Regions from separate parts of the Jeotgalibaca sp. A122 genome, predicted to be linked through region 2. Evidence: riboswitches for the same ligand, from Rfam matches in the RefSeq annotation. Region 2 holds a riboswitch; each other region holds the start of a gene.

Region 1 (3,285 bases), on a different contig from region 2:
ATTGCTGCCGCTACCCACTATCATCGGCACGCGTTTGGCAATTTTCTCGTTACAGAAGGCGAGCAATTCTTTTTCCTCTTCAAAGGTCATTGTTGAAGCTTCTCCGGTCGTACCCAAAATAACGATACCGTCCGTCCCGCTTTGAATATGCCATTCCAGCAATTCTGCCGTCTTCGTATAATTGATGCTACCATCTTCATTCATTGGGGTAACCAATGCAACCATCGATCCTTCAATCATTTCCACTCGCCTCCGTTTTTTACATCATTCCTGATTAAATCTGCCAAGGTTTGTCGCTTAACAATTTCTCTCGCTTTACCATCTTTTACGAAAACGACGGCTGGCGTCGGATTGCGGTTATAGTTACTGCTCATCGAGTAACCATACGCTCCGGTTGAATAAACCACCAACACATCGCCTTTTTCAACAGGTGGTAAATGGACATCATGAATCAAAACATCACCGGATTCGCAGTATTTTCCTGCTACCGTCACTAATTCTGTTTTTTCTGCATCTATTTTATTGGCAACATCACAGGCATATTTTGCCTGGTACAAGCTTGGTCGGATGTTATCCCCCATTCCACCGTCCACAAAATAATAATGCTTATTGGGTGTTTGTTTTTGATAACCAATTTCATAAAGGGTAATCCCGGCTTCTGCTACTAAACTGCGACCAGGCTCAATCACTACTTCATTGATCGTAACGCCAGTTTCCTGTAATTTCCCCTCTAAATAAGATAAAATCTGTTCCATATTTTCTTTAATAGGCATGGGTTGATCTTCATCTGTGTAACGCACGCCAAAGCCTCCGCCCAAGTTGAGAGTCATCGGATAATCGAACGTTGCCAAATAGCCAAGCATTTTATCGATGGCGGCATACCAAGCATCCATTTCAAAAATTTGAGAGCCGATATGAACATGGAAACCTTCCAAATGAAGATAATCACTCTTTTCAAAGATAGCCAGACAAGCTTGATAATCTTCACTACCAAAGGCGATCCCGAATTTTGAATCAATATGTGTTGTCACGATATATTCATGCGTATGCGCTTCAATGCCGACATTCAATCGAATTTGAATAGTGACTGCTCGTTGGTATTCTTCCGCCAATTCCGCAATTTCTTCCAGCTCCATCACGTTGTCAGCAACAATATGCACGATGCCACTTTCAAAAGCCATACGGAGTTCTTCGGTTGTTTTATTATTTCCGTGAAAATGAATTTTTTCAACTGGCACATCTGATTGTAGTGCCGTATATAATTCACCGCCACTAACAACGTCCACGCCTAAACCATAGTTAGCAATCAAATCCAACATTCCGATGGTCTGGAAAGCTTTCGATGCATAGAGTATCTTTGTTTGAAATAAATCTGATTTAAAGTTTTGCGTATAAGCTTCCAAGTTGTTTTCAAGTTTCGCTTGGTCGTAAACGTAAAGTGGTGTCCCGTACTGAGCTACCAATTCGCCCGCCGTCATACCTCCGATAACGAGTTCTTTCATTTATTTTCCTCCTGAATACTGGTTTTTTTGTACAAAAAAGACGCCATTTCTGGCGCCTTCTAAATTTTTACAGTGGATGTAACAATTTCTCAGCGCCTCTACTTTTCAAGTAGGAGTGATATAAGTATTTCCTATACCCCCACGATGGAAATTTGCCAATCTGCATCGTTCGGCAATGATTACCTTTCATCAATGATCATTGAATGCCTTCTCCCATTGATTACTTTTTTACATTGCTACCTCTTTTTTCAATTAAAATTAGAATATCATTAAAAAACTTCTTTGTCTACTTTTTTAAAAAACGTACAATATCCTTGTAAACCAAGCCATTATTTTCTTCATTCAGCACTTCGTGATTCATTCCATGATAAACCATCTTTGTTATATATTTATAACCGACCTTTTTCAAAAACGTGAGTGATTCACTCAATCCACGATCTCTTCCCGTCACTGGATCGCCATCCCCGGTCAGACTCAGTATTTTTAAAGCAGGATTTTTACATTCAAACATTGATTCTAGATGCATCATTCTGTCTGCTTGGATGATGGTTAAGAGAGAAATATTAGCATATTCCTTGACTATCATTGGATCGTTCTTGATTGCCATGAGATTATCTTTATTTACACTTACCCATGTCATTGCTTCTTCTCCCTGAATTTTTTTTATAAGACGAATCAGGAGACTGTCGCCATCCTTACCACGCAAGCGCGTCAATAACCGGCCATACATCTCAGCAATTTCTACACCATACACGTAGTTAACCGTTCCTGTCATGACCAGCTTGGAAATGAGATGGTCATGATTTTGAATATAAATACGGGCAAACAGGGACCCTAATGAGTGTCCAAACAAATAAATTTCTTTTTCTGGATAGCGTTTTTTAATAAAATCAGTTACCAATAATTGGTCTTCGATGACCCGATCTGGACCATCCATGAAACCAAATGGATTTGCTTCGTTAATGGATTCACCATGGCCACGAATATCAGCTATAACAACCGCAAAACCTTCTTTTTGCAAGTAGCTACAAAAATCGGCATAGCGGCCCTTATGCTCCTTTGATCCATGAATAATTTGTACCACCCCAATAGGATCATCCACCGCATAGATGGCAATAGAAATGCCCAAACTATCTTTTGCGGTTAACTTCATTTTCTCCATCAGTGAACTCCTCCCTTTTAATACCAGTTTATTGTTTCCCAAATAAAAAAGCTATCTCTTCCAAAACGAAGAGATAGCTTTTTGAAAATTTTATTCTGATATTTCTACTACGAGGTAACGATGTGGTTCTTTACCCTCAGAGTGAGTTGAAATACGTTTGTTTTTGCTTAAATAAGCATGGATTTGTTTCCGTTCGAAAGCTGGTAACGGTTCAAGGAAGACTGGTTGCTTTGTACGCAGTACACGTTCCGCTGTACGATCCGCAATGTTTTCCAGGATGCTCGCCCGGCGTTCCCGGTAATCTCCCACATTAACCACAACAGACACGCGACTGCGTTCATGTTGTTGGAAAATAGTTTGTGCCAATATTTGTAACGCATTAATAATTTTTCCATGTTTACCTATGACTAAACCTGGTTTGTTGGTATCGATCTGGAAAGTGATGATATTATGTTTTACTTCTGCTGTCACTTCGGCAGGTGCACCATAAACTTCAACAGTTTTTGTTAAATAATCGCTAACACTTGAAATAGCTTCTTGGCGTGAGGATTCAGAAGCAGGTTCTTCATCGAAATCTTCCTCTTCTTCATCTTCATCAGCATATTCCAACGTATCAGAATA
Region 2 (3,285 bases):
TTGGCCAGTCTCCTTTCAATAAGTACGGCAATCTGTGGGGGAACAGCAGTAGCAACATTGGGCCCAACCATTCACGCTAAAAACCGTGACATCGCTTATGCAATATCGGCTACTTTTATTTTTGATATGCTGACAGTCATTGCATTTCCTTGGATTGGCCAAATGCTGGGACTGAGTGATACAGCGTATGGGCTTTGGATTGGGACGGCTGTAAATGATACCTCATCGGTCGTTGCGGCTGGATATGCTTTTTCCGAAGCAGCAGGTGTATTGGCGACTGTCGTAAAACTGACGAGAACTTTATTTATCGTCCCGATTGTTCTCATTTTTTCATGGATTTATGCCAAGAAAGAAACGCCATCGCAAGCAGCAGAAAAAGTGAGTGTCCGGAAGATTTTCCCTTGGTTTATAATGGGATTCTTGGCAGTTGTGGGAATTAGAAGTACAGGAATGTTGCCAGATTCCACTATTGCTGTCATTTCTTTCCTATCAAAATTCTTTTTATCCATGGCCTTGGCTGCTATCGGATTGAAAACAAGTTTCAAAGAAATTGCCGGGGTGGGAATCAAGCCCATGGTCGCGGGTGTCATCATTGATGTTTCAGTAGTTATTGTCTCATTATTTGCCCAAGCAGGCATTTTGCGCTATATGAATTAAAAAAACTGTCCTTTAGGGCAGTTTTTATTTTTGGAGATAAGATTAGGAATTAATCCAGTTATCGCATAAAATATAGGAAACGAGGCGGGGGGATTGAATGAAGAGTGAAAATTTAATGGCTGAACTAATGAAAGTACCTGGAATTGTTGGGATTGTATCGGGTGAAGCATTCCCGGACTCGGATCATGAACTTTGTTTGTATTATGAAGAATCGTTAGACTGGGACACAATAAATGAGATATTGGATAAGGATCAAAGTGCAGAAATTGGTCCCCTCTGGAGAAATTACGCACGTGTAGAAACAGCCATCGCTGATTGTTTGGAAGGACGTATCACCATTGATTATCGATCAGGACATCCTCACGGTTTCGTCAGTACGATTTATGCAGCAGAAATTTACGACAGCCAGATTCTATGGGAAAGTAGTAATAAGCCCTTATCAGCAATGAAGAAAAGACTCGAAGTTTACCCATCCAAATTGAAAACAGAAATAATCGACCATTTTATGTTCGAAGCAACTTATTCAATGGAGAATGCTGTTAAAGCAGCCGCTCGCGGTGATATTCATTATACTCTGGGTTGCTTCTTCCGAACGGTAAGCAGTTGGAATCAGGTGTTATTTGCCTTGAATCAGCGTTACTTGATAAATGAGGAAGGCGCTACAAAGAAGATAAAAAAATTGCCGATTAAGCCTGAGTACTATTTAGTTCGTACAGAACAAGCCTATACTTACTTTGCTTCTCACAACCCGGTATTAGGATTTGATGAGTATAAGCGTATTCATAATGAACTAAAAAAAATAGTTGCACAAAACCATTGATATTCACCATCATGATGCGGTACTATTGAATGTGATAATTTGAGTCGATTTTGAAAGAGGATGCGAAAATAAAGAGTAGGAAACGAAAGGGATTTTCGCCGAAGTATCAGCCTGATGCTGGGGTACATTCTAATAGGATGTACACTGTCTAATAAACAAGCCCATTGTTTATTTTGGAGAACTTTCATTATTGCGGGCAGAAGGACCCTTCGAAAGCCTTTTGCTATTCGGAGGGTATTTTTGTTTCTCGGCTTAATTAAAAAAAGGAGAGAACACAATGGAAAAAAAGAGATTTTCGTTTAAGATTCCCCACACTTACGTCCTTTTAATTGGCGTTATGTTGGTTATGGCAATCTTAACCTGGATTGTACCGGCTGGACAATTTGAAAGGATTGAACAAGCAGGACGAACAATTGCAGTACCCGGTTCATGGCACGCTGTGGCTTCAAACCCACAAGGATTTTTTGAAATCATCAATTCGATTCCGCGTGGTTTAACTGATTCGGCAGAGATTTCATTCTTCATCTTTTTGATTGGTGGCGCATTTACTGTCATCAATGAAACAGGTACGGTTGAAGCATTGATTTATAAACTTTCCCAAAAACTAAACGGAAGAGAGAGTTTGGTAATTCCGGTCTTCCTGATGGTGTTTGGTATCGCAGGCGCGACACTTGGTTTTTCTGAAGAAACAATTGTATTTATACCAATGGGTATTTCCTTGGCATGGGCGCTAGGATTTGATGCAATTGTAGGGATGAGTATTATTGCCTCGGGAGCGGCCATCGGCTTTAGTGCCGGCTTCTTGAATCCATTTGCAGTTGGGATTGCACAAGGGATTGCGGAACTACCTACTTTTTCTGGAATGGGAATGCGAATCGCATTGTTCATAGTTTTATGGATTATTACATCTGTATACATTATGCGTTATGCCAACATGGTTAAAAAAGACCCAACCAAGAGTTTTGTTTACAACGAATTTGATCAAGAGCATAAAGTTGAGAAAACAGATTTCGTTGAAATGGAAAGACGTCACATTATGGTTGGCTTGATTTTCTTGGCAGGCATCTTGGCCATTGCTTTTGGGGTCATTCAATACGGGTGGTATATTCAAGAAATCGGGGCAATTTTCATGATTACCGGTGTTATTGGTGGTTTTGCTTATGGTTATGGACCAAGTAAAATTGCCGATTTGTTTGTAATAGGTGCGAAAGATATGGTCTTTGCTGCACTAATTGTTGGTGTGGCACGTTCAATTGTAATCGTTATGGAAGATGGCATGATTATTGATACAATCGTTAACTTCTTGGCAGGAACCGTTGAAGGGTTGCCTGGTGCGCTGGCGGCAGTCGCTATGTACGTCATCCAAATCATTATCAACTTCATTATCCCTTCTGGATCCGGACAAGCAGCGGCAACCATGCCAATCATGGTGCCACTTGCGGATGCTGTGGGTATTACTAGACAAACAGCCGTTATGGCTTATCAACTAGGGGCAGGCTTCATGGATTCCATTATGCTGACATCAGGTGTTTTGATGGCGCAACTATCCATTGCCAAAATCCCTTATAGTAAATGGGTGCGCTACTTAGGCCCGCTTATGATTATTTGGTTGTTAGTAGGGGTAGTCTTCTTGGTGATTGCCTACTACACAAACTACGGACCGTTTTAATAAAGAGTAATAAAAACGTCACGTTTCCATTCACTGGAACGTGACGTTTTTTATGTTTTCTGCATGAAATAGGTTATCCCCAATGAAGTTGTGCATAACTCAAGCGTGAACTACTCGGGCATGAATGCCCGAGCTTCTG
Region 3 (3,285 bases), on a different contig from region 2:
TTCCTTATCTGTTTTTAAAACGTTGATTTGGCCGGTTGTACAATTTGTTAAAACATCCAGATTGTTGAATAAATTGAATTGCTGGAATACCATGCCGACTTTAGAACGATAATGGAACAGGTTCAGACTTGGATCCAACACGTTTTGATCCCGATAATGAATTTCTCCAGTTGTAGGTTTTTCCAACAGATTTAAACAACGCAGTAACGTTGATTTACCGGAACCAGATGAACCGATCAAGCAGATTACCTTTCCTTCTTGTACGTCAAAACTGATGTCTTTTAAAACTTCTCGGTCACCGAATTTTTTGCTGAGATTCTTGATGCTTAAGACTGTTCCCAATCAGCCCACCCCCTTATTTTGTTTAGGAGACTGGATTTGGTTTGGATTACCACCCACGAGTTGGTAATTCTCTGCCCCATCAAGTTTACGCTCAAAGCGGCGCAAGATACGGGTAATAGTCAGAGTCATAATCAAATACATAATACTTGCCACCGTGTAAGGACCAAAGTAGTCAAAATTGATTCCCGCAACTGTTTTAGTTTGAAAGAATAACTCTGTAACAGAGATAACGTTCAAGACAGAAGTGTCCTTAATATTGATTACGAATTCATTGCCTGTTGCCGGCAAGACATTTCGCCATACTTGGGGAATAACCACAACACGCATAGTTTGCCAATGGGACATGCCAATAGCAGCTGCTCCTTCAAATTGACCTTTATCGATTGAGACAATACCTCCACGTACTATTTCAGTCATGTAAGCACCTGTATTGATTGAAACAATGAAAATCGCTGCACTTGTACGATTAAGGTCCCAACCGAATACTAAAGCAGATCCATAATAAATGACCATTGCCTGAACAATCATTGGTGTTCCACGGAAAAGCTCAATATAACACGTTGATATAAAATGTATCAACTTTAAAAAGTAACGTTTAATTCCTTTATCAGGTTGCGGTATTGTACGGACGATACCCAGTACCATTCCAATTACTACTCCAATTACGGTTCCGATCATTGAAATGTAAATCGTCACCCAGGCTCCTCTTAGAAAAAGAGGCGCATTATTTATAAATATGTCCCATAAATGGCCCACTAATTTTTCACTCCCATATCTTACTGCGCAGCCGGTTGATTCAAGATTGCTTCTTCCATCAGGCTTTGTTGCTCTTCTGCAGAAATTGTTGCCAAAATACTATTTATTTCTTCTAATTGGGCTTCGTCTTTTCGAACCCCGATTGCAATTGTTGTATCTTCCGGATTCGTTTCAAAACCATCTTCAAATTCAATATAGGTAAAATCTTCGTTTGCATTGGAAGCACTGATTGCTTCTGGTAGTTCAGATACATAACCATCAATTACACCTGATTGCAATGCCACCCGCATAGCAGAAAAATTCTCCATCGCCGATTGTTTTTCAACACCTTCAATCTGATCAATCATATTATAGTGGAACGTGTTCAACTGGGCTGTTATTTGCGCCCCAGAAAAATCAGCCAATGATGTAGCATCTACATAATCCCCATCGGCTGCAACCACCATTACCAATTGCGATTCCAAATAAGGGATACTAAAGTCGATTGTCTGTTTTCTTTCTTCTGTAGGGGACATTCCGGCAATAATTACATCAATTTTTTTCGATTGAAGTGCTGGCACCAAACCGTCCCATTCCGTTTTTACGATAACGAGTTCCTGACCGAGGCCATCGGCAATTTTTTTGGCGATTTCAACATCATATCCCCCAGCATATTCTTGGGAATCTGATATTTGGACAGCGCCATTAGCGTCGCCTGTCTGGGTCCAGTTATAAGGGGCATACGCAGCTTCCATGCCTACTACAAATTGCTCATTTTCGGTGCCTTCGGACGTTGTTTCATTTCCTTCAGAGCCACATGCAGCTAACACCAATGCTGAACCAAATACTAAACTTAATAATCTTAATCCTTTTTTCATTGTTATTCCGCTCCTCTTATAAAAAATACAAACAAAAAAACCGTGAGCAAAAGGCTCACGGTTTACCGTCCTTTTGCCCCAATATGAACAGCGCATCGATGAATATAATTGGGCATTATATTCTGACAGTATCATACTTATTCAGCATGACCCCAGCATCTTACTAAGATACTTCGGCGAATTCCCCTTTCGTGACCTACTGATGGTTTTCGCGACCTCTAGTTCATATTGTTCTTTGTTATGCCAGTAACTATAGCGTAAATTATTTTTAATGTCAACTAATCGTATCATTTAATTCTAATAATTGATTAATTAGCCTACCTTCCATTATAATAAAATCACGAGATGGAGGGATATGCTATGATACCAAAAATTATCCATTACTGTTGGTTTGGAGGCAACCAGATGGGTGAGCAAACCAAAGAAATGATGGCTACATGGAAAAAGTACTGTCCTGATTATGAAATAATAATCTGGAATGAAGATACTTTTGATGTACATAACATGGGGGACTATGTAAAAGAGGCATATTTAGAAGGTAAATGGGCTTTTGTTTCGGATGTGGCACGTCTATATGCACTGAAAGAATACGGTGGCATTTATATGGATACAGATGTCGAAGTTATTAAACCTCTTGACCCACTTCTGAAGCATGATGCTTTTATGGGATTCGAAATTGAGACAACAATTTCTACTGCCTTAATTGCAACCGTTCCCCACCACCCTACTTTTGAGCTTCTTTTTTCTGATTATGAGAATCGACATTTTAAGAATCCCGATGGAACCCTAGATGAAAAAACAAACGTTAATCGGATCACCGAAATTTTTCAGGAGAACGGTTTGGAATTAAATAATGAATACCAGGAAATTATGAATGTTGCTATTTATCCCCGTGTTTATTTTTCGCCAAAGAGTTATTGGACCCGAGAAATCAACGATACTAAAGACACTTATGCCATTCATCATTATTCTGGTTCCTGGTTGTAAAAAAGCTATGTTGTCCCAAAAATGGGGCAGCATAGCTTTTTCTTTACATATAATCTTTTCGCTTCAACCAAAGGAAAGTAACAACACTGATTAAAATTGATAGGCCAATCAAAAAAATAAATGCTAATGGATGTTTCTCAATGGGCAAAAATACATTCATTCCCCAGAAAGATCCAATAATGGTTGGTATCGTCAATACAATACTAAATGAAGTCAAAAACTTCATAATATTATTCAGGTTGTTTGAAATAACACTGGAAAAGACTTCACTTAAGTGATCGATCATTTCCGCTGATTCTTTAACCATTATTGAAGCTTGATGTGAGATGACCTTGATATCATG

Evidence for each region. A riboswitch is a leader RNA that binds a small molecule or an ion and turns the genes downstream of it on or off. The one in region 2 is predicted to bind lysine.
Region 1: it holds a riboswitch for lysine, as region 2 does, so the genes downstream of both, lysA (diaminopimelate decarboxylase) here and ACTU7M_RS05560 (YfcC family protein) in region 2, are expected to answer to the same signal.
Region 3: it holds a riboswitch for lysine, as region 2 does, so the genes downstream of both, ACTU7M_RS11305 (ABC transporter substrate-binding protein/permease) here and ACTU7M_RS05560 (YfcC family protein) in region 2, are expected to answer to the same signal.

The regions. Positions count from the first base shown of each region.
Region 1 covers NZ_JBQPRB010000009.1:17,491-20,775, reverse strand. Annotated here, with positions in the region: gene dapA (4-hydroxy-tetrahydrodipicolinate synthase) at 1-240, opposite strand, end outside; gene lysA (diaminopimelate decarboxylase) at 237-1,502, opposite strand; lysine riboswitch at 1,589-1,755, opposite strand; gene ACTU7M_RS09480 (alpha/beta fold hydrolase) at 1,789-2,664, opposite strand; gene jag (RNA-binding cell elongation regulator Jag/EloR) at 2,755-3,285, opposite strand, start outside.
Region 2 covers NZ_JBQPRB010000004.1:534-3,818, reverse strand. Annotated here, with positions in the region: gene ACTU7M_RS05570 (YeiH family protein) at 1-657, shown strand, start outside; gene ACTU7M_RS05565 (hypothetical protein) at 755-1,477, shown strand; lysine riboswitch at 1,524-1,669, shown strand; gene ACTU7M_RS05560 (YfcC family protein) at 1,755-3,146, shown strand.
Region 3 covers NZ_JBQPRB010000016.1:14,228-17,512, forward strand. Annotated here, with positions in the region: gene ACTU7M_RS11300 (amino acid ABC transporter ATP-binding protein) at 1-342, opposite strand, end outside; partial or broken gene ACTU7M_RS11305 (ABC transporter substrate-binding protein/permease) at 343-1,955, opposite strand; lysine riboswitch at 2,036-2,185, opposite strand; gene ACTU7M_RS11310 (glycosyltransferase family 32 protein) at 2,316-2,942, shown strand; gene ACTU7M_RS11315 (magnesium transporter CorA family protein) at 2,986-3,285, opposite strand, start outside.